4 regions of the Sinorhizobium sp. NFACC03 genome follow, and region 1 is predicted to be linked to each of the others. Evidence: riboswitches for the same ligand, from Rfam matches in the RefSeq annotation. Region 1 holds a riboswitch; each other region holds the start of a gene.
The links. Region 1 has a riboswitch for cobalamin ahead of BLU35_RS02395 (aromatic ring-hydroxylating oxygenase subunit alpha). Riboswitches for the same ligand answer to the same signal wherever they lie in the genome.

Region 1 (5,693 bases):
CGAGAGCTTCTCCTGCACCGGCGACCACAACGGCGACACCTTCAACCACTGCAAGACCATGTGGCGCAAATACGCCGTCAGCCGTGAGCTCTACCAGACCCGGCGCATGATCGCCCGCACACACGGGCTGCTGTGGGGTGCCTACCATCTCGCCCGTCCCGGCAATCCCGTCGACCAGGCGAACCATTTCCTCGACTACGCCGAGCCGCGCGACGACGAGTTGATGGTCCTCGATCTCGAGGGCATCGATGCGGAGAAATACATGTCGCTAGAGGATGCCGCGATTTTCGCCGGCCACGTCAAGACCCGCACCGGACGTTATCCGATCCTCTATACCAACCACATCACGGCCAAATATATCGCCGCGCACCGCGCCAAGCACCGGCTGCTGTCGCGCCTGCCGCTCTGGTACGCGCGCTACAAGCCGGATATCCGCCAGGTCTTCCCGATGGGCAATTGGGAAAGCTATGCGTTGTGGCAGTTCTCGTCCGGCATCAATTGCGGCAAACGGCGTTGCCCCTACCGCGTGCCAGGGACGCTCGACGATATCGACGTGAATGTCGCTGCAAAGTCGCCGCTGGCGCTGAAAGCGATTTGGGCGCAGGGTGCCTTGCTGCCTGAAAAGCCATTGCCGCTCACCCTCGTTGCTCAAGCCGAGCAGGGGACGGGCATGCACGCGGTCGCACGGGCCTCCGCAACGCTTGGCGAGCCGCTGCTCGTCAGCCGTGCCGGTGCCACGAGCGGCGCCGGCAGCGGCGTCGACAGGCTGGTGACGGGCTCGATCGACTTCGCTCGCCACGAGCGCGCCCTACAGGTGGCGGTCGCCGCCGATGACGCGGCACAGGGCGGTTGTATCGGCGCGGTTGCCAATGCCGACAATCTACGGCGCGTTGCAATCAAGCCTGCGCCCTGCAACACGCCCTGATCCTTCAGGCTTCGATCTGGACATCTCCCAGCGGCCGCGAGCAACAGGCGAGGATGTAACCCTCGTCGATCTCGTCATCGAGAATACCGCCATTGTGGTTCATCTCGACCTCGCCCGCGACCTTCATCACCCGGCAGGTGCCGCAGATACCGCCCTCGCAGGCAGCGCCGATCCTCACACCGTTGGCGCGTGCCGTCTGCAGGATCGTTTGGCCGGGTTTCGCCTCGACCTCCTTGCCGCTCATGGTGAAGGCGACCTTGGCCGCCTGAACCTCACCATCATCGCCGGCACCGGCGCGCACGGCGATCTCTTCCGCGGCAGGTGCTGCCGCCGGCTGGAAGCTCTCCTCGTGATAGCGGGCCATGTCGAAGCCGGCTGCCTTCAGCATCTCGCGCACACCGCGCATGAACGGTTCCGGACCGCAGCAGAACACCGTGCGCTCCTGGAAGTCGGGAGCGAGCAACGGTAGCTTGGCACCGTCGATGCGGCCGCGCAGGCCGTGCCAGCCGTGACGCGCCTCGTGCCCTTCGACGATGAAGCCGAGGTTCAGTCCGGACATCTGTGTCGCCAGAACCTCGAGCTCCGAGCGAAACAGAAGGTCGTCCGGCCGGCGCGCGCAGGAGATGAAGGTGACATCGGTCTCCGGCACGCAGTCGGCCATCCAGCGTGTCATCGACATCATCGGGGTGATGCCGGAGCCGGCGGAGATAAACAGGTACTTTTCGCCGGGATGACGGACGAAGCTGAAATCGCCGAGCGGGCCAAAAGCCCGGAGCTTCATGCCCGGCTTCAGGTGATCGAACATCCAGCGGGTGCCGATGCTGTCGGCCTGCGCCTTGACCGTCACGGCGATCGAAAGCGGGCGAGACGGTGTCGACGACAGGGTGTAGGTGCGCATGACCGGATCGTCGGCGACCGGCAATTCGAGGGTGACGAACTGCCCGGGCAGATAACGAAACCAGGCGGGCTTCTCCGCACGGAAGGTGAAGGTCATGACATCGGCGGTCTCGACGACGGCCGATGTGCATTCGAGCATCTGCTGCCGATCGATCCAGACATGCAGTTCGTCGAAATGATGGAAGGAGGACGCCATCTGCATATCAGGCGACCTTTGAGAGCGGAGCCGCATCGCCCTGCAGGCGCTGCTCCATGAACTTGCAGTACCATTCGACGAACTGCATCACGCCGCCCTCGTGCTCCGGCGAATACGGACCGGGCTCATAGGCCGGCGAGCGGATGCCGAAGGCATTTTCCTCGACGATCTGGCGATCCTGGTCGTTGGTCTCGGTCCAGACATGAGTCAGATCCTCGAGCGTGTAGTCGACACCTTCGACCGCGTCCTTGTGGACCAGCCACTTCGTTGTCACCTGCGTGAGTTCCGGCCCGAGCGGCAACACGCGGAAGGTGATGGCGTGATCCGAAAGCACGTGGTTCCAGGTCGTCGGGTAGTGGAACATCAGGAGCGTGCCGATCTGCTTCTGCCTGACATCGGCCGACAGCGCCCTTTTTACGGCGGGCGCACCCGACATGGTGTAGCTTTCGGCATTATCGACCAGCGGCATGCGCGCGGCGCGGAACTGGCCGGTCGGCGACATCCGGAACTCGCTCGGCAGGCCCTCGGCCTCGCACTTCGCCCAATGGGCGGCAATCACCGGATCGTCCTTGGCGCCCTGCACCCCGGTCGCGGTCGGCGCTTCCGGATAGGTCCGGCAGAGTTCGGGGTGATTGGCGGCGCAGTGGTAGCACTCGCGGTTGTTCTCCCAGACGAGCTTCCAGTTGCCCTTTTCGATGATGGTGCTTTCGAAGGCGACCTTGGTCTCTCCCAGCCGGTGCGGCGCGAGGTAGGGGAATGCCAGCTCGCGGAAGGCGGCGAAATCCGCCGGCGTCTCCGACAGGTTGATGAAGATGTAGCCGCCGACCGTTTCGCAATGGATCTGCTTCAGGCTGTGGGCTGCCTTGTCGAAGTCTTCACCCATCTGGCGTGCGAAGAGCAGCGAGCCGTCGAGCTCGTAGGTCCATTGATGATAGGGACAGACGAGCTTTGCCGAAGAGCCCTTGTGCTGCGTGCAGACGCGGGAGCCGCGGTGGCGGCAGGAGTTGTGGAGCGCGCGGATCGTGCCCTGGCGATCGCGGGTGATGACGACCGGATAGTCGCCGACCTGGACGGTGAAATAGTTGCCGGCCCGCGGGATTTCGCAATCGTGGCCGATGAACAGCCAATCCCGATACCAGATGTTTTCCAGGTCCTGCCGGTAATAGTCGGGGTCGATGTAGAAGGCCCGATCGAGGCTGTAGCCGTCACGCCGGCCCTTCAGCTTGCGAAGCATATCGGTCTTGGTATCCATGTCCTGTCCTCATGCGCCATGTTTCGGAGAGGCAGGACAGGAACCCGCATGGGCGCACGCCCATGCGTTTTAGGCTCCGATCCGGCTGCCCGCCGCAACCCGTTACGGTTATGTCTGTCAAGGCTGGTTTCCGGGCTCAGGAGCCGTCCTTCGAAGGACCAGCCCGGCGCCTTCCCGGACGGAAAACCGTCCAGTGGCCTTTTGCCGAGGCTTTCGCTCCACCACCGTTGCGGGGGCAGCGCCGGGATTTGACCGGCTTCCCAATTATCCGCCTTCCCCTTTGGAAGACGACACCTTGAGTAAGGATATGTAAGCGCGGAAGGCGCCTCGGCAGGCGCCGGATAGCGACATTCAATTCCAGAATGACGACACGATCGAAACCGCCTTTTGGAAACGGATGCGAGAATTTTTCACTTTATAAACATATAGATAGATCAAAAATTGGGCAGATGCCGTCTTTTGTGACTGACATGACGCAGACACAGGAAGGCTTCGCCCGTTTGCGACATTCCCATGAATGTGCAGGGGCATCTTCCGCGAACGAAAGGAAATCCTTCATTAACCATAAGCCACTAGGCTTGCCGGCGGACGAAGATGTCCGGCAGGCAGATGGCACACTGACGATCATGGCAAAGTTCAGATATTACGACGCTGCGGCCGAGAAGCCGCCGGCGGTCATGCCGAAGACGGCCGTTCATACCGAGTTTCTGCGCACCGGCAGGATCAACCGCCGGCAATGGCTGCCGAGCGAGCGACGGTATCTGAGCTACGAAGAAGTCGCGGACAGGACCGGCAAGAAGCTCGCGACCGCCGGTGACACGACGCACAAGCGGATCAACGGCTTTCATGCCTCGATCCAGTTTCCCAAGCTGATTTTTCACCGCACGCTCGTCGGCAAGCCGCATCTCGGCTATTGCCATGTGACGGCGGCGCGGACGGCGGTCACGCCTTCCAAGGACATCACCTGGTCGTTCTACTTCGCCAATTTCTTCAGCGACCTTGGTGATGAGACACATTTCTTCGACCGTATCCAGAGCGGCTATTCCCGCATGTATTTCGCGGTCGCGATCGAGCCGAACGCCGAAGACGGACAGATGGTCATCAACCGCAACGTCCGCGACAACGGGCTCCTCTTCCGCACGGACGACCCCAAGGTTGCTCTCAAGAACGTGCTGATGCTGGGTGCCCGGGACTCCGCGCTGCGCCGCATTATCCGCAGTCTCTGAGGCAGCAACCGAACGCCCCCAAAAAAATCGTTCTGTTTTCCCGGCACGTCCGTTAAGGAAGCGTCGGAAAGGAAACGGCATGGCAGAGATCATCGACACAGGCAGGGAACCGGACCGCGCGATCGAACGCGCCTGCGCCGTTCTTGCCGAAGGCGAACCGGTCGCGATTCCCACCGAAACCGTCTATGGCCTTGCCGCCGACGCCACCAATCCCGATGCGATCAGCCGCATCTACGAGATGAAGGGCCGGCCGCGCTTCAATCCGCTGATCTCGCATGTCTCCGACATGGCGATGGCCGAGGCCCATGTGCGCTTCGACCCGATTTCCCGACGCCTGGCGGAAACCTTCTGGCCCGGACCCCTGACGCTGATCTTGCCGCAGCGGCCCGATAGCAGCGTGCATGCGCTGGCCTCGGCCGGCCTCGACACGCTTGGCATCCGCATGCCCGACGGCTTTTCGCGCCGGGTGATCGCCCGCTTCGGGCGGCCGCTCGCAGCGCCCAGCGCCAACACCTCGGGCAAGATCAGCCCGACCAGTGCGGTCCATGTCGATGCGGATCTCGGCGAAAAGCTGAAACTGATCCTCGACGCAGGCCCGGCCGAAATCGGCTTGGAGTCCACGATCATCAAGGTCGATGGCGACGAGATCCGGCTGCTCCGCCCCGGCGGCCTCGATGCCGCAGAAATCGAGCGCCTGCTCGATCGTCCGGTGATCCGACCGGAAACGGCGGGAGCAACGATCGAGGCGCCGGGCATGCTGGCCTCCCACTACGCGCCCGGCGCGGCCGTCAGGCTCGATGTTGCCGATGTGCGTGCGGGCGAGGCCTTGATCCGCTACGGCGGCGGCCGGATCGCCGGCGAGGAACAGGCGGCCATCGTTCTCGATCTCAGCCCGACCGGAAATCTTCACGAAGCGGCAGCCAATCTCTTCGACTACATGAAGCGGGCCGACGCCAGCGGCGCTGCGACGATCGCCTTCGGGCCGATCCCGTCGGAAGGATTGGGAGAAGCGATCATCGACCGGCTGCAGCGTGCGGCGGCGCCGCGAGGGTGAGATCGCGTGCGGCTTCTCCTCCGCACCCCGCCCTCACCGGACGGCCGCGATTGCGGTTATGATCGCAGCCGATAGGAACCGAGGATCGTGTCTTCAGTTCGACCGATCCGATAGCGCGCTCAAGCGCAGTGCGAAGGCAGACT
Region 2 (5,693 bases), on a different contig from region 1:
CGCCTCGTCACGGATGATCAGCCGGATCATGTCGGCGGTGTTAGTGAGCTTGGCGCGGCTCGACCAGTACATCGGCAGATAGAAACCGGAATAGAACAGGAAACTTTCGAGGAAGACGCTGGCGACCTTCTTCTTGAGCGGATCGGCGGAGGCATACTGCTCCATGATCAGCGCCGACTTCTTCTGCAGGAACTCGTTTTCCTCCGACCAGCGGTACGCATCGTCGACATCGGGCGTCGGGCACAGCGTCGAGAAGATCGAGGAATAGGAGCGCGCGTGCACCGCTTCCATGAAGGAGATGTTGGAAAGCACCGCCTCCTCGTGCGGAGTGATGGCATCCTCCATCAGCTTGACGGCGCCGACGCCGTTCTGGATCGTGTCGAGCAGCGTGAGGCCGGTGAAGACGCGGATGGTGAGCTTCTGCTCCTCCGGCTTCAGGGTCACCCAGGAGGGGATGTCGTTGGAGAGCGGCACCTTCTCCGGCAGCCAGAAATTGCCGGTAAGCCGGTTCCAGACCTCCAGATCCTTGTCGTCCTCGATGCGGTTCCAGTTGATGGCGCGGATGCGGCTCGCTGGCTTGGTGTTCATGTTCATTTCGTTGTCCTCTCGGGCGTGGACGCCCCTCATTCCGCCTGCCGGCACCTTCTCCCCGCTTGCGCGGAGAAGGCATATGCCGCGCCATCTCGCAAATCTGGGCCGTCAGTGTGGCAGGTACCCTCTCCCCGCAGGCGGGGAGAGGGTTAGGGTGAGGGGCACTTAATGGGAACGCGGCGCTACAACGCGCAGGAAACGCAGCCCTGGACCTGCGTGCCCTCAAGCGCCATCTGGCGAAGGCGGATGTAGTAGATCGTCTTGATGCCCTTCTTCCAGGCGTGGATCTGCGCGCGGTTTATGTCGCGCGTCGTCGCCGTGTCGCGGAAGAACAGGGTCAGCGACAGGCCCTGGTCGACATGCTGGGTCGCAGCCGCATAGGTGTCGATGATCTTCTCCGGCCCGATCTCGTAGGCGTCCTGGTAATATTCGAGGTTGTCGTTGGTCATGAAGGCGGCCGGATAGTAGACGCGGCCAATCTTGCCTTCCTTGCGGATCTCGATCTTCGAGACGATCGGGTGGATAGAGGAGGTCGAGTGGTTGATGTAGGAGATCGAGCCCGTCGGCGGCACCGCCTGGAGGTTCTGGTTGTAGAGACCGCCTTGCATGACCGCCTGTTTCAGCTCCCGCCAGTCTTCCTGCGTCGGTATGGAAATGCCGGCCGCTTCGAACAGGCCCTTTACCTTTTCGGTCGCCGGCAGCCATTCGCTAACCGTATATTTGTCGAAATATTCGCCGGACGCATATTTCGAGTTCTCGAAGCCCTTAAAGCTCACGCCCTTCTCGACCGCCAGCCGGTTGGATGCGCGGATGGCGTGATAGGTCACCGTGTAGAAATAGATATTGGTGAAATCGATGCCTTCCTCCGAGCCGTAGAAGATGCGCTCGCGGGCGAGGTAGCCGTGCAGGTTCATCTGGCCGAGCCCGATCGCGTGGCTGTCGTCATTGCCCTTCTCGATCGAAGGCACTGACGAGATGTGGCTCATCTCAGAGACGGCGGTGAGCGCGCGGATCGAGGTCTCGATCGTCTGGCCGAAATCCGGACTGTCCATCGCCGCGGCAATATTCAGCGAGCCTAGGTTGCAGGAGATATCCTTGCCCATCTTTGCGTAGGAGAGGTCGTCGTTGAATTCGCTCGCCTCGCTCACCTGCAGGATTTCCGAACAGAGGTTGCTCATGGTGATACGGCCGGCAATCGGGTTCGCCCGGTTCACCGTGTCCTCGAACATGATGTAGGGATAGCCGCTCTCGAACTGGATTTCGGCGATAATCTGGAAAAAATCGCGCGCCTTGATCTTCTGCTTGCGGATGCGCGCGTCCTCGACCATCTCGCGATACTTCTCGCTGACCGAAATCTCGGTCAACGGCACGCCGTAGACACGCTCAACGTCATAGGGCGAGAACAGGTACATGTCCTCGTTGTTGCGGGCGAGCTCGAAGGTGATGTCCGGGATGACGACGCCGAGCGAAAGCGTCTTGATGCGGATCTTCTCGTCGGCATTTTCCCGCTTGGTATCGAGAAAACGCATGATGTCGGGGTGATGGGCGTGGAGATAGACAGCACCTGCTCCCTGGCGGGCGCCAAGCTGGTTGGCATAGGAGAAGCTGTCTTCCAAGAGCTTCATCACCGGGATGATGCCGGAGGACTGGTTTTCGATCTGCTTGATCGGTGCCCCCATCTCTCTAATGTTGGTGAGCGACAGCGCCACGCCGCCGCCGCGCTTGGAGAGCTGCAATGCGGAATTAATCGCGCGGCCGATGCTTTCCATATTGTCCTCGACCCTAAGCAAGAAGCAGGAGACGAGCTCGCCGCGTTGCTTTTTGCCGGCATTGAGGAAGGTCGGCGTCGCCGGCTGGAAACGGCCGGAAATGATCTCGTCGACGAGATCGCGGGCAAGTCCCTCGTTGCCGCGCGCAAGCGTCATCGCCACCATGCAGACGCGATCCTCGTAGCGCTCCAGGTAGCGCGTTCCGTCAAAGGTCTTCAGCGTATAGGAGGTGTAGTATTTGAACGCGCCGAGGAAGGTCGGGAAGCGGAACTTCTTCCCATAAGCGTGGTCGTAGAGATCTCGCACGAAGTTGAAGGAATACTGATCCAGCACCTGCTGTTCATAGTAGCCTTCGGTCACCAGATAATCGAGCTTCTCCCTGAGGTTATGGAAGAAGACGGTGTTCTGGTTGACGTGCTGGAGGAAGTACTGCTTCGCCGCCAGCCGGTCCTTGTCGAGTTGGATGCGCCCCTCTTCATCATAGAGGTTCAGCATCGCGTTCAGCGCATGATAGTCCAGCGCCGCTTCCGTCGCCTTCAGGGGGCGTTCGAGTGTTGAGACGTCCAAAATCGTTCCATCCCGTTTCTGACATTGGCGACGTCCTCCTCGGTCCCGAGAAGCTCGAACCGGTAAAGGTAGGGCACCTGGCACTTGGCCGCGATGACGTCGCCGGCGATCCCATAGGTCGCGCCGAAATTGCTGTTGCCCGCAGCAATGACACCGCGGATGTGAGAGCGGTTGCCCGCATCGTTGAGGAAGCGGATGACCTGTTTCGGTACGGCACCCCGGCCGTCGTCGCCGCAATAGGTGGGCACGACCAACACGAAGGGCTCGGAAACCGTAAGTGAAGCCTTACTTTCCTGGAGCGGTATGCGCGCTGCGCGAAGGCCGAGCTTTTCGACGAAGCGATGGGTGTTTTCCGAGCGGCTGGAAAAATAGACGATCAGGCCCACCGCCTGTCTCCTCTAGGAGAGCGCGCTGATCTTGTCGGGGCGAAAACCCGCCCAGTGTTCGGGGCCGGCGACGACGACGGGAAGCTGCATGTAGCCGAGGCCCTTGACCGTTTCGAGCGCGTCTTGGTCGATGGAGATATCAATGACCTCGTAGTTGACGCCCTGGCGATCGAGCGCCCGATAGGTCGCGGTGCATTGGACGCAGGCGGGCTTGCTGTAGACGGTAACGTTCATTTCTTCCTCGTTTGGTCGGCTGGATGAGAGCATGAGAAGGCGCACGGACACGCAACCGCGATCCGGCGAAATGCAGGGCTGTCATGGCTGTGGCTCGCTCGGATCTGGACGCCCGGGCATGCCTCTTCGTCAGCTGCGCGGGAAACCGCGCCTCTTGATTGGCGAGCGATAGAATTTCAATGACGCGGACATGACTTCACCCCGAAGCTTTCGACAGGCTGCCGGGGAGATGTCGAGACGATCAGGCAGGCTCATCCTGCCGCACGCAACTCAACTCCTCCGGACACCCCGCCCGTGGACGTTTTGCTCGAGGCAGGTCTCCTGGCTCACGGGTCTCAGCTTCCATCCCGACCTTCCCGAGGCCTCATGCCTCAGTGGTCCAATTCCGGACAGTCGCTCGCCGTCTACAGTTGCGGGGGCAGCTACGGCATAGCCTGGCGAAAACTCGCCGACGCACCGTATTCCCGTCTTAGCTCTCAATCCCTGCGAATCGAGAGAACCTCGAACACTAGATATAGTAGTTCATCGCAAATCTGCGTCAATAGGTACGAGGTGCCTGAAGCCGGGGAGAGAAGGTGATTTCTTTCGCCGTGTGGATAACAAGGAGTAAACGGCGGGATGCGGCGAAACTTGTGGGTGGAGAGCTCGGCTTCGAGCCCGGCGCTCGCTCCGTTGCCGATCACTTGCGAAGAGGCTCCGGCACGTCGCTTTTAGAAACGCCACGCCGGATCTCTCCCGAATTCGGTCCACGTGCTGGCAGGTGGCAGATCACGACAACTGCGCTGTCTCTTGCCTCTGCGCTCAGTCAATCGCAGAGCGACATGCTTACGTCTTTGTTTTCTCCGGGCTGGGCTCGAGGCGAAGCCCTTGCCATTTGCGGCGCGTCGCCGCAATCCCGCTCCGGCGAGGGCGGTGACTTGCGCGGATTGCCGTCCGTCGGCCAATGCCACGGATCGGCAATATCGCCGATGTGCGCCCGGACGGTCTCGTGATCCCGCGTCAATCCGATATCCTTCAGCTGGAATTCGCTGAACGTATCGATGTCGATGGTCGGGTTGAGTGCGTTGCCGGCCCAGTTCAGGGCATGAAGGATCGTTGATCGCACTGCGCTAAGCATTGCTATCCTCTTTGTTTTTGCTGTTGTGTTCGCGAAAAAAGTGAGGATTTTTGCTGCTTCGCGCAAAGCGATTTCTCGCATGCTGGCATAAAGAATGCTTATCTCAGGGCCATGAGCAAGATTCCTCCCATGAGTGCCGTGCGCGCCTTCGAAGCGGCCGCCAGACATCTGAGCTTCACCCGCGCCGCCGACGAGCTCGGCATGACGCAGGCGGCGGTCAGCTACCAGATCCGGATCTTGGAGGAGCGCATCGGCACGCCGCTCTTCGTTCGTCTTCCGCGTGAGGTGCGGCTGACGGCGGCCGGGCGGCAGCTGGCGCCGAAGGTGACCGAGGCGATCGATCTTCTCGGGGCTGCGTTTTCCGAGATCGCCGACAAGACCGAGCACCACCTGCACATTTCCGTGCTACCGACCGTCGTCTCGAGCTGGCTCGGCCAGCGGCTCGCCTCGTTTCAGACGGCCCATCCGAACATCAGCATCCGGGTGCACATGTCGACCGAACTGATCGACTTCAAGCGTGATGCGATCGACCTCGTGGTGCGCAGCGGCAACGGCGACTGGCCCGGCAACGACGTGTTTCCGCTCTTCCCTATCGATTACATGCCGGTCTGCACACCGTCCTTCCTGGAAAAGCACCAGCTCAAGGAACCGTCCGACGTTCTACGCGTGCGGCGTTTCGGCAACGCCAGCTGGTGGCGGCGATGGATGATCGAAACCGGCGTGGAACCACCGGCGAGCAACGGCACCGAACTGATCTTCGACGTTCAGGCGATGGACGTCGCCACGACACTTGCGGATCACGGCATTGCCATCGCCGTCTCGACCTTCCTGCTGGAGGAACTCAGAAACGGCAAACTCATCCGGCCGTTTGACCATGTGGTGCAGGACGGCCGGGCCTATTGGCTGGTCTACCCGCAGAGCCACCGGCGGCAAAAGAAGATCCAGGCCTTTCGCGAGTGGATCATTGCCGAGGCCGACGCATCGAATGCGCTGCTGGCGACCGTCGTGGGCGATTCCAGGTCGGCATCA
Region 3 (5,693 bases), on a different contig from region 1:
ACGCAGCACTTCGACGGTGCCGGCCGGTGTGTCGAGACCGACGCCATTGCCGAGGCGCCCGTCGCGGTTCGGATAATTGGCCATGACGATGGCGATCCGCCGGTCGGTGGGTTCGGTGCGACGCAACTTCGCCCAGTTGACGGCAAGGCTGGCGGCAAAACGCACCCGATCTTCGAGCGGCTCATGCCCGACAATGTTAGCCTCGACTTTCGCATCGTAGATCGACGCCGCCTTGAACGAGACGGCGCGCGCAAGGATGCGGCCATCGACCTCCGGTAGCGCCACGTTCATCGCCAGATCGCGCGCCATCAGCCCCTGCGGCGATGTCTCCCATTGCTGCCGTGATGAGCCGGAGAAGATCACCTGCAGCACCGGCGCGCCTGTTGATTCCAGCACCGTCGGCTGACGATCGGCGCCGGGCGAAGAAACGGCAAAGCCGGTGGCATTCATCACCACGTCGGGTGGGGCCTCGGAAAAGATCGATTGCAGCGTGCCGACGGAGACCGCATCCTTGAGGCTGGAGACGAAGACCGGCAGTGCCCGAACCCCTTGCACCTTCAGCGCATCGATCAGCGCTTCGACCGGCCGCGTCTCGCCGCTCTGGACGAGGGCGCGGTAGAAGCAGATGGCGATGGTGGGATTTGCGCATGCGGGGGCTCCAGCCCCCACAACACTCAACCAATCCGAAACCCCGATCACGCCCCGCCCCGGCCACCAGATGCCGGCTTTCAGCAAAGGCTTGGCCGGCTGCGGTTTCTCGGCGCCTGAAACCAGCGCCTCGGCATAGTCGAGGAACAGGCCGGCATTGTCGGCGCCGCCCTCGTTGAAATAGGCCCAGAGCCGCTGGCGGTCATCGGCCTCAACCGTAGAAAACGGTTCAAGGCCCGGGTCCGGCTTGTCGTCGCCCGGCAGCACCGCGATCTGGAAACGGTGGGTGACGGCGGCCGCATGCAAGGCTTCGAGCAGATAGCGGAAATAGCTGGCGCCACCGAGCGGCCGGACGACGATCAGCCTCGCATGACGCGCCGTGCGCTCGACATAGGTGTCGACCGACATCGGATGCATCAGGTTCATCAGGCTCGCAATGCGCAGGCTCAGGCCACCGTCACGCCGGCCGTGGGCGGCGGCGATCGAGGAGAGCTCGGTGTCGGCGGCAGACAGGAACAGGATGTCGGCCGGCGTTTGCCCAAGGTCGATCGCCTCGTTGCCGTCGGCGATCGTTCCTTTCTGGGCGAGAAGCAGATGCATGGTCTTGTCCGTTCGGGCAATTCCGAACGGAAACGCGTGAAGCGGCTTCCGTCCGGAATTGCGTTATTTCAATGCGTTAGATCATTTCATTCAATGAACGATCAGACGAGCGCAGCAATCGCAGCGCGAACCGCCGCCTCGTCCATGTCGTGCAGGCCGATGACGACGAGACGCGTGCCGCGCTTTTCGCCGGCCGCCCAGGCGCGATCGTAATACTGGTCGATGCGGGCACCGACCGCCTGGATCAGCAGGCGCATCGGCTTGCCAGGCACATCGGCAAAACCCTTGAGACGCAGCACGTCGTGCTCGGATATCACGCCCTTGAGGCGATCGATGAAGGCGGCCGGATCGGCGATGGCGCCGAGCTCGACGACAAAGCTGTCGAACTCGTCATGGTCGTGCTCCTCGCCCGCCTCATGCTCCATCTCGTGATGCGACTTGCGGTTGGCGATATCGCTTTCGGTGCCGACGCCGAGGCCAAGCAGGATGGCGGCGGCCACCTCGCCGTTCTTCGCCTCGATCATGGTCGGCTTGCGGCTGGTGCGCGAGGAAACCTCGTCGCGTACCGCCTTGAGGCCGGACGCGTCGATCAGATCGGTCTTGTTGAGCACGATCAGGTCGGCAGCGGTCAACTGATCCTCGAACAGTTCCTCGATCGGGCTTTCATGGTCGAGATTGTCGTCCTCGACGCGCAGCGCATCGACCTTGTCATGGTCATCGGCAAAGCGGCCGGCGGCAACGGCAGCGCTGTCGACCACGGTGACGACGCCATCGACGGTGACTTCACTGCGGATATCCGGCCAGTTGAAGGCGGCGATCAGCGGCTGCGGCAAAGCCAGGCCCGAGGTCTCGATGATGATATGGTCCGGGCGGTTTTCGCGCTCGAGCAGCTTGGTCATGGTCGGGATGAAATCATCGGCCACGGTGCAGCAGATGCAGCCATTGGTAAGTTCGATGATGTCGTCCTCGGTGCAGGCCTCCGCACCGCAGCCCTTCAAGACGTCGCCGTCGACGCCGAGATCGCCGAACTCGTTGATGATCAGCGCGATGCGCTTGCCGTCGGCGTTCTGCAACAGATTGCGGATCATCGTCGTCTTGCCGGCGCCGAGGAAGCCGGTGATGACAGTCGCCGGGATCTTGCCGTGGCTGGTTCTCGCAGTGGTCATTATTCAACCCTTCATTTTCAGCGGCAAACCGGCCGCGACAAAGTAAACTTCAGCGGATTTCTCCGCAACGATCTGGTGAAGCCGGCCGGCATGGTCGCGAAACTCGCGGGCCATGCGGTTCTCGGGCACAATGCCGAGGCCGACTTCGTTGGAAACGAACACGAAGCGCGCCTGCGCCTGCGGCAGGTAGGCAACAAGCGAGGCGAACTCCGCCTCGATGTCGCGCTCCTCAAGCATCAGATTGGTGACCCACAGCGTCAGGCAGTCGATCAAAACGACATGGGTGGGGTCGTCGATGCGCCGCAGAATGCCGACGAGATCGACCGGCTCCTCGTGCGTCGTCCAGCCTTCGCCGCGGCGCATCTTGTGATGGTCGATGCGCGCGCGCATTTCGTCGTCCCAGGCGCGGCCGGTGGCGACATAATGTTTGGTAAGGCCGGACGCTTCGACGAGCTTCTCGGAAAAGCTGGACTTGCCGGAACGGGCGCCGCCGAGGACCAGAACGGGTCCGGCGCTGGGATTGCTCATCGCGACCGCGCCAAGGTCAGCGGCAGATGGCAACAGCCGTTCGACGCGCCGGCGGCGCGTTCGGGAAAGTATCTGAGAGCCAAAACAACCTCCGTGATGGCGTTGGAGACGACACGTCTCCTCGGGCGGAATGCCCATGTCGGGTGGCAGGTCTCCTGGCTCACGGCGTCACGAGGCCCCACATCGCCTCGCTCAGAATGGACGAGGTTCCGATGTCAGGACCCGAGCGGCCCGCCTCACCTTCCCGGCGCTTTCCGGTGCCACAGCGAACCTTTGCGCGTCGTCTCCGACGCATGGGCGCTGTGGGCGGCTTCGTGAAAGGCGGACGATTCGTAGAAGAAGAGGCGTCCAACCCGGCTGATCACGATGCCACGCCAGTGGCTTTTCCGGCTCGATCCCGACCTGCCTCGATTGCCCCATGCAACCGGCTGGCAGCTCTGAATTTGAGCCCGATGGCGAACCCTGACCGTTCTACAGTCGCGGGGTCGGCTGCGATAAGGATGCCCGATTTGGGTCCATCCGTCACATTCCCAATTATTCCCCCCGATCGCCACGACAAGGGGGAACCATCCAACATCCGATGATTAGGAAGCGGGCGCCGCAAAGTCAATCGACGCTTGCGACACCTCCCCGGCCGACTTGCGTCGCGCGACGATTTGTCGAGCGCGAAGCCGCACCGGACATTAGGCGAATGGCAGATCGCGAACGAACATATTTTAGCAATTACAGATGTTGCGTTAAACTGCAGCGCCGCGCGTCCTATGGACGCGCAAAGGTCGCTGAACCATCCCGCAACCGACCCGAGGGGCTTCGTTTATCCGGTAGGCACATGGAACGCAGGCTCGCCGCCGTGATGATTGCCGACGTTTGCGGCTATGGGCTGCTTACCCAGGCCGACGAGGAGGGTACCTGCGCCCGCTTTCAGGCCGACCTGCACGAACTATTCGAACAAAGCATCGAGACGCATCGCGGCCGGCTGATCAAGACCATGGGCGACGGCCTGCTGGTCGAGTTCCACAGCGTCGTCGAGGCAGTCCGATGTGCGGTCGAGGTGCAGCGCGCCAAATCTGATAGTCGCGGCGTGGACGCGGGGCGGCTGCAATTCCGCATCGGCATCAATCTTGGCGACGTGATCGTCGAGGGCGACGACATCCACGGCGATGGTGTCATCATCGCCGAGCGCCTGCAGAGCCTGGCCGAACCGGGCGGCATCGTCATCTCCGGCACCGCCTACGACCAGGTCGAGAAGCACCTCGATGTCGGTTTCGTCTTTCTCGGCGAGCAGCGCCTGAAACACGTCGAAAAACCGGTTCGGACCTACCGTCTCTGGCTGGACGAAGCCCACGCCGGCAAGCCGAAGGCCAGGGCGCACCGTGGAAGACGCTGGGTCGCCCTGGCAGCGGCATCTGCCCTGGCATTCACAGCCGCCGCCGGCGCCGCCTGGTGGCGCCCGTGGCAGCCGCCTGCCGACATCCGTCCGGCTCAGGCTGTGGACTTCAGCCAGGCAGACAAGCCCTCGATCGCCGTGCTTCCGTTTGCCAATGTCAGCGATGACCCCAAGCAGGAGTTTTTCGCCAATGGCATGACCGACGGCCTCGTCACCGAACTGGCCCAGATCTCCGGCCTGTTCGTCATCGCGCGCAACTCGACGTTCACCTACAAGGGGAGATCGGTGACAGCCAGGCAGGTGTCGGAAGAACTCGGTGTGAGATATGTGCTTGAAGGCAGCGTCCAGCGTGCCGGAGAGCAACTTCGCATCAATGCGCAGCTCATAGATTCCCTGGATGGCGGTCACGTCTGGGCCGGAAAGTTCGACGGATCGCTCACCGACGCCTTTGCGCTGCAGGACGAAGTGATGCGCGGCATTGCCGAAGCGCTTGCGTTGCGGCTGGATCCTGACCAGCAGATGGCCTTCGGGCGCAAGGAAACGACCGTGCCGGCGGCCTTCGATGCGTTCCTGCGCGGCTGGGAGCACCACCGGCGCACCACGCCCGAAGACTTCGCAAAGGCACTGCCCTATTTCGACCAGGCGATTGCGCTCGATCCCGCCTATGGACGTGCCTATGCCGCCGCAGCCATGGTCTATGCGCGCATTTATCTGTGGCGCTGGCACTATCAGCTGGGCATCACGCGCTTCGAGGCGCGAGCCAAGGCGCGGCAGTTTCTGCGGATGGCGCAGAAACATAAGACGGCACTCGCCTATCAGGCAGCGGCCCTCCTTGCCGAAGTGGACTGGCGGCATGCCGACGCGCTCGCAGACCTCAAGGAAGCGATCGCGCTGGAACCCGGCGACTCCTGGAGCTACGCATTGACGGCCTTCGTGCTGACATCCGCCGGTCGGCCGGCGGAGGCCCTGCCCTATATCCGCACGGCGATCCGCCTCGATCCGCACTCCCCGTCCTTCTTCCTGTACGTCCTCGGCCTGACGCAGTTCAGCCTGGAGGATTTCGAAGTAGCAGCAGCGGCGGCGAGAAGCAGCATCGCGCTCAACCCCCAGGATGACGGTCCTTTCCTTCTCCTTGCCTCTGCCGCCGGACATCTCGGTCACCGCGCGGAGGCTGAGGCGGCAGTCGCCCGCTACGACGCGCTTCGCATCAGCCGTGGCGGAACGCCCGTCTGCATTTCAGAGCGCCCGCCGCTGGACCTGGCGCAGCCGCATGCCAGCGAGAAGCTCTATCAGGGACTGCGCCTGGCGGGCGTGCCTGAGACCCTGATGAACACCGACGTCAGCATTCGCGACAGGCTGCCAGC
Region 4 (5,693 bases), on a different contig from region 1:
GCCGCCGCCTATAGTCGTGCCCATCAAGATGTTCCGGAGGAGGAAACGCGATGAAGACCGACAACAGGGCGAGGCAGCGGATCGAGCGCATCTGCCGAAGCGGCCTGCGATATCGAGGCGTTCCGGGCGGAGGTCGAGCGCCGGACCAGCCTGGCCGACTATCCCTATGCTTCGAGCTGCGACCAGAACGTGTTGATCTACAACAGCGACGAGCTGATTGCCGCCTGCGGCGATGCAGAAACGCGGCGGGCGGTGCTTGCCGAAATCTGTGAGGCGCTGGCGACCGGCCCGGGTGTGGCGGTGTTCAAGCGCGCCTTTGCCGATACCGCCGCGGTGGATGTCGCGAGCACCGTCTTCGACGAGATCATCGAGGAGCAGCATCGCAGCAACAGCGGCGGCGGCGACCACTTCGCCAAGCCTGGCGCCAATGATCGCATCTGGAACTCGCTGGAAAAGCACTGCCTGAAGGCGCCGGCGAATTTTGCCGCCTACTACGGCAATGCCATCATTGCGCTTGTCAGCGAAGCCTGGCTTGGGCCGAATTACCAGATGACGGCGCAGGTGAACCGCGTCAATCCGGGCGGCGCGGCACAATCGGCGCACCGGGACTACCATCTCGGCTTCCAGACCGCCGCGGTGATCGAGCGCTATCCAGCGCATGTCCACAAGCTCTCGCCGGTGCTGACGCTGCAGGGCGCGGTCGCCCACTGCGACATGCCGCTTGAAAGCGGGCCGACCCTGTTCCTGCCCTATAGCCAGACCTATGTGCCGGGTTATCTGGCGCTCAATCGGCCCGAGTTCCGAGCCTATTTCGACGAGCACCATGTCCAGCTCCCGCTCGAAAAGGGCGATGTCGTCTTCTTCAATCCGGCGCTCTTCCACGCGGCCGGCAACAACCGCTCCACCGACATCCGCCGCGTGGCGAACCTGCTGCAGGTGTCCTCGGCCTTTGGCCGGACAATGGAAACGGTCGATCGACTGACGATGAGCGCGACGCTCTATCCGGCGTTGAAGGTTTTGCTTGGCGGGGGCAAACTGACCAATGCAGAAGCGGCCAATGCCATCGCGTCCTGCGCCGAGGGCTATTCCTTCCCAACCAATCTCGACCGCGATCCGCCGCTTGGCGGGCTGGCGCCAAAGACCCAGGCGCAGTTGATGCGCGAGGCGCTTGCCGCGGGAGCAAGCGAGCAGGATTTTCGGGCCTCACTCGACGCGCAGGCGAAGCGCAAGCTGAGTTGGGTCAGTCTCACAATTGACAGGCTCCCGGCGCATTTCGCTCGGGAGCCGTAGCTGTTTCACATCATCATTTGCGAGGGAGGAACTCGATGAACGGACAGATGCAAGGCAAGGTCGCCATCGTCACCGGCGGCACGCAAGGGCTGGGCGCAACGATCGCCGGCCTATTCGCCGAACGCGGTGCGGCGGGCATCGTCATTTGTGGGCGCAATGCCGCCAAGGGGCGGGCGAAGGCCGAGCAAATCGGCAAGGCCAGCGCCGCGAAAGTGGTCTATGTCGAGGCCGATCTTGAAAAGGTGGACGACGCGCGCAAGGTCGTTGCCGCCTGCGATGCGGAATTCGGTCGGGTCGATGCGCTGGTCAATGCCGCCGCCATCACCGATCGCGGCACGATCCTGGACACGACACCGGAACTCTTCGACCGGATGTTCGCCATCAATGTGCGGGCGCCGTTCTTCCTGATGCAGGAGACGGTGAAGGTGATGCGGCGCGAGCGAACGGAAGGCACCATCGTCAATATCGGCTCGATGTCGGCAATGGCCGGGCAGCCCTTCATTGCGGCCTATTGCTCGTCGAAAGGCGCTCTGGAGACGCTGACCAAGAACACTGCCTATGCGCTTCTGCGCAACCGCATCCGCGTCAACGGCCTGAATATCGGCTGGATGGCTTCCGAAGGCGAGGACCGCATCCAGCGCGAATTTCACGGCGCTGCCGCGGATTGGCTCGAAAAGGCGGCCGCCAGCCAACCCTTCGGCAGGCTCGTCGATCCGGCCGAGGTGGCGCGAGCCTGCGCCTACCTGTCTTCGGCGGAATCCGGGCTGATGACCGGATCGGTGATCTGCTTCGACCAATCGGTCTGGGGCGGCTATGACGGTTCGCCCCATCCGGTGGCGCCGCTCTAGATCACGATGATTTTGGGTCGGATCGATCCAAAATCATAAACGTGATCGGTCCTTAGAAGTTAGAGCGGAATGCGGGCGGAAAACTGCGTGCACTTTTCCTCATCCCGCTCTGACGGGCGCTTGTCTTTCGCTAGTGGCTGTGCCCTTATGACGCCGTCAGGTGCCCGCGCAAGCGGGAGAATCGGGAATCCGGTGTCATTCCGGAACGTGCCCAACGCTGTGACGGGGACAGTCGCCTCTACAAGTGCCTTGAATTGATTCAAGGTTTTGCCACTGGATCTTAAATCGATCTGGGAAGGTGAGGCGACCGGTTGAACCGAAGTCAGAAGACCGGCCTGGCGAGATAGACCGAACCCCGCGCGGACGGCGGGAGGTTTTCGCATTGTTGGGGATCGAACGATGCTGACTGAACCGAAGGGCGGCCTTGCGGCTGCCGGTGCCTTCTCGCTGGATGAGCGGGAGGCTGTCTACCGCGCTATCGAAACACGCCGCGACGTGCGCGACGAATTCTTGGCAGAACCTCTTCCCGACGATCTGGTGAAACGCCTGCTTACGGCGGCGCACAGTGCACCGTCGGTTGGCTTCATGCAGCCCTGGAATTTCGTACTGGTGCGGGGGGCAGAAACGCGCGAGCGCGTCTGGCAGGCGTTTCGTCGCGCCAATGATGAGGCGGCGCTGATGTTCGAGGTAGAGCAGCAGACCAAATACCGCTCGCTGAAACTCGAAGGCATTCGCAAGGCACCGCTCAGCATTTGCGTCACCTGTGACCGCACGCGCGGCGGCGCCGTCGTTCTCGGCCGCACGCACAATCCGCAGATGGATGTCTATTCGACGGTTTGCGCCGTGCAAAACCTGTGGCTTGCGGCCCGCGCCGAAGGAGTTGGCGTCGGCTGGGTCAGCATCTTTCACGAGGCCGAGATCAAGGCGATCCTCGGCATTCCCGATCATATCGAGATCGTCGCCTGGCTCTGCCTCGGTTATGTCGATCGCCTTTACCAGCAGCCCGAACTGGCGGTGAAGGGATGGCGGCAACGCCTGCCGCTGGAAGAGCTGGTGTTTGAGGAAGGCTGGGGGAACTGCGGCGAGAGTTCCTAAAACCCGTCTCGCAAAAGTGCGCAGCGGTTTTGCGATAACGACGTGCGAAGTATCAAAAACTTAAAGTGCAATGAGCGAATCTAAAAGATCGCGACGCGCTTTAAGGCGGCGCCAGGATCAGTTCTGGACCGGTTGATAGGCCGGTCCCTTCGGGTGCTTCAGGTCGATCGAGGTTTCTTCCTGCGGCAGGAAGGTCGGGCCGACGACGCGCACCTTGCTCTTGGACGGGTCGTAGGGCCGCTCCTCGGCCGGCGCCTTGGCGGTCGTGGTGTCCGCCGGTTTCTTGGTTTCGATCACGACGATGGACGACTGATCGTCGCCGATCTTGGTGCCGGTCGTCTTCGGCGAGGTTGCGGCAGTCTGCGGTATCTGGCAGCCGCACATGCCAGGCTTGCTGATGCCGCGGGTGCGATAGGCAAACGCATTGGGCATTTCGGTATAGGGTAGCCCGGTCACGGCCGAGACCATCTGTTCGCTCTCTTCCGTGTTGATATCGTGGAAGTAGAGTTCCGTTTCGGCGCCAGGGCAGCGCGCCCGGCAGGCCTGTTCGTCACGCGGGAAGTCGGCCGGCGTCGCATCCGAGGAGATCGGGAAGAAGGCGCCGTCGCAGGTGCGCACGCACATGGTCCGCAACGTTCCGCGGTAATAGCCATCCTGCGGCGCATAACTGTCTTCGTTATGCCCGAGCATCGGCCCGTAGGCGTCCTCAGGTGGCAGGTCGGCAATGATGTTGCGGTGCGTTTCGGGCTCTTCGGGCTCGACGCTGGCGAACTCCTCGCTGTCGCTGTAGCAGCCGTTGATTTCAAGCGCGGCAAGGATGCGGCGGCGGCTGTCTTCGCTGCCGCCGGCGAAGATCTGCTCGCGCTCCGACTTCAGCATGCGCAGATTGTCTTCCATCTCGGCGATGAGGCTGTCGAGCTCCCCGCAGCTGTCGGGGTCGCCGCCATCGTAGGTGACGACGCTGCCGCCACCGCAGCCCGCGCGGCGGCGGTCGTTCTTCGCCCGGCGCAGCTCGATATTCTGTCGTGAGATGGCGCTGGCATAGTCCCGGGCATCCGCAGTGGTGGCGACCATGTCGGGCAGTTGCGCAAGCCGGGTATTCAGCCGGTCGCACACGGTCGATGCCAGCGAAGGATCGGCACCGACCAGGGCCAGCGGCACAAGCACCACAGCGACGTGTTTCAAGCGCGGGAACACGGGCGAAGTCTCTTCCTGATGCCGCATGATGCCGGCCTTCTGATATGGGCGGCTGCCAGCGGCAATTCCTGTTTCACCTCCATCATAGAGCTTGTCGGTGATCGTGCAACGACAAGCGGCGGTTTGCGTTAACGGCTCCGGCCGGCGATGGCATTCAAGCGGCGCGGGCGGTTTCGAGCGACATCGGGCGTTCGAGAACGGTGCCTTCGATGGCGGCAATGGCCTTCATGCGCTGAAGCAGGTCGTTAGTCACTTCCCAGGCGACGGCAACGGCGAAGACCGAGCCGATGCGATGGGGTTCGGCAATGCGCTCGCCCGGGCATCCCATGCGGCGGAACATGCGCTCCAGGAACACGTCGGTGACCGTGACGATGTGGCTGATGCCGGAGGCGAGACCGAGTTCGCCGACACCGCACATCAACTCGGCGGCGGCGATCGTCACCTGATTGGAGGCGCGGTCCTGCGAAATCTCGGGCTCGATGCAGAAGCGGCTCGATTCCCACACCGAGGCGCTGCGGATTTCCGGATTGTCGCCGAGCAGGATCGGGAAGGTATCGTCCAGCATGTTGGGGCCGAGCGTCGGCAGCAGCCTCAGCGAGCCACGCAGCCGGCCGTCGGGAGCGTAGGATAGCACGTAGAGCGGGTTCGCCGTGTCGTAGTTGTCGATTTCCCATGCGCCGTCCGTCTGAACGTCCCACTTCAGGAAGTCGTGGAAGACGCGCTTGCGCAGCCGGAACATGTCGTCGACGGCCTGCGGGTGCTGTGCTCGGGTCTTTCCGTTCAGGATCCTGATCATCTTTTTCTCCATCCTTGTCTTGGGATGGGCGGATGCTGTCAGGCTGGCGGCGGTCGCGTAACTGTCGGTAGTGACAGTTTAAATCAGCGATATTTCCCACTAGATTTCGAGGGGTTTTGGGAGGGCCTTGGCGCGAGCTGCGTCAAACGGTGGGGATCAGTGCATGGCGGACGGCTTGGGCGACGGCCTGCGTGTTGGAGACGACATTCAGCTTGCGCCTCGCATTGGTCATGAAGAAGCGCACGGTGCGTTCGGAAATGCCGAGGATAGTGGCGATTTCCCAATAGCTCTTGCCGGCGGCGGCCCAGGTCAAAACCTCGGTTTCGCGACCGGTGAGGCGCATGTCACGCGCCGAAAGGCCGCCGGCCATTGCGCCGTGTTCCAGCATGGCCGCATGGAAGAGATTCGCGGCGAGCTGGAAATCGCGCAGATGTTGGCGCCGATAGGCCGTCCATTCGTCGGCCGGC

Region 2: another riboswitch for cobalamin. It lies ahead of nrdH (glutaredoxin-like protein NrdH); the one in region 1 lies ahead of BLU35_RS02395 (aromatic ring-hydroxylating oxygenase subunit alpha).
Region 3: another riboswitch for cobalamin. It lies ahead of cobU (bifunctional adenosylcobinamide kinase/adenosylcobinamide-phosphate guanylyltransferase); the one in region 1 lies ahead of BLU35_RS02395 (aromatic ring-hydroxylating oxygenase subunit alpha).
Region 4: another riboswitch for cobalamin. It lies ahead of bluB (5,6-dimethylbenzimidazole synthase); the one in region 1 lies ahead of BLU35_RS02395 (aromatic ring-hydroxylating oxygenase subunit alpha).

Annotation. Positions count from the first base shown of each region.
Region 1 is NZ_FMXF01000001.1:495,556-501,248, reverse strand. Features, by position in the region: partial or broken gene BLU35_RS02405 (glycoside hydrolase family 25 protein) at 1-784, shown strand, start outside; gene BLU35_RS02400 (FAD-binding oxidoreductase) at 930-2,024, opposite strand; gene BLU35_RS02395 (aromatic ring-hydroxylating oxygenase subunit alpha) at 2,026-3,270, opposite strand; cobalamin riboswitch at 3,375-3,583, opposite strand; gene BLU35_RS02390 (DUF6656 family protein) at 3,897-4,496, shown strand; gene BLU35_RS02385 (L-threonylcarbamoyladenylate synthase) at 4,576-5,550, shown strand.
Region 2 is NZ_FMXF01000027.1:38,122-43,814, forward strand. Features, by position in the region: gene nrdF (class 1b ribonucleoside-diphosphate reductase subunit beta) at 1-594, opposite strand, end outside; gene nrdE (class 1b ribonucleoside-diphosphate reductase subunit alpha) at 774-2,927, opposite strand; gene nrdI (class Ib ribonucleoside-diphosphate reductase assembly flavoprotein NrdI) at 2,897-3,313, opposite strand; gene nrdH (glutaredoxin-like protein NrdH) at 3,326-3,547, opposite strand; cobalamin riboswitch at 3,842-4,066, opposite strand; gene BLU35_RS26705 (hypothetical protein) at 4,353-4,832, opposite strand; gene BLU35_RS26710 (LysR substrate-binding domain-containing protein) at 4,794-5,693, shown strand, end outside.
Region 3 is NZ_FMXF01000020.1:35,941-41,633, forward strand. Features, by position in the region: gene cobN (cobaltochelatase subunit CobN) at 1-1,248, opposite strand, end outside; gene cobW (cobalamin biosynthesis protein CobW) at 1,350-2,414, opposite strand; gene cobU (bifunctional adenosylcobinamide kinase/adenosylcobinamide-phosphate guanylyltransferase) at 2,418-2,942, opposite strand; cobalamin riboswitch at 3,306-3,528, opposite strand; gene BLU35_RS22790 (adenylate/guanylate cyclase domain-containing protein) at 3,772-5,693, shown strand, end outside.
Region 4 is NZ_FMXF01000005.1:121,716-127,408, forward strand. Features, by position in the region: partial or broken gene BLU35_RS10295 (phytanoyl-CoA dioxygenase family protein) at 51-1,290, shown strand; gene BLU35_RS10300 (SDR family oxidoreductase) at 1,326-2,138, shown strand; cobalamin riboswitch at 2,280-2,491, shown strand; gene bluB (5,6-dimethylbenzimidazole synthase) at 2,538-3,233, shown strand; gene BLU35_RS10310 (DUF2865 domain-containing protein) at 3,351-4,457, opposite strand; gene BLU35_RS10315 (acyl-homoserine-lactone synthase) at 4,585-5,226, opposite strand; gene BLU35_RS10320 (helix-turn-helix transcriptional regulator) at 5,369-5,693, opposite strand, start outside.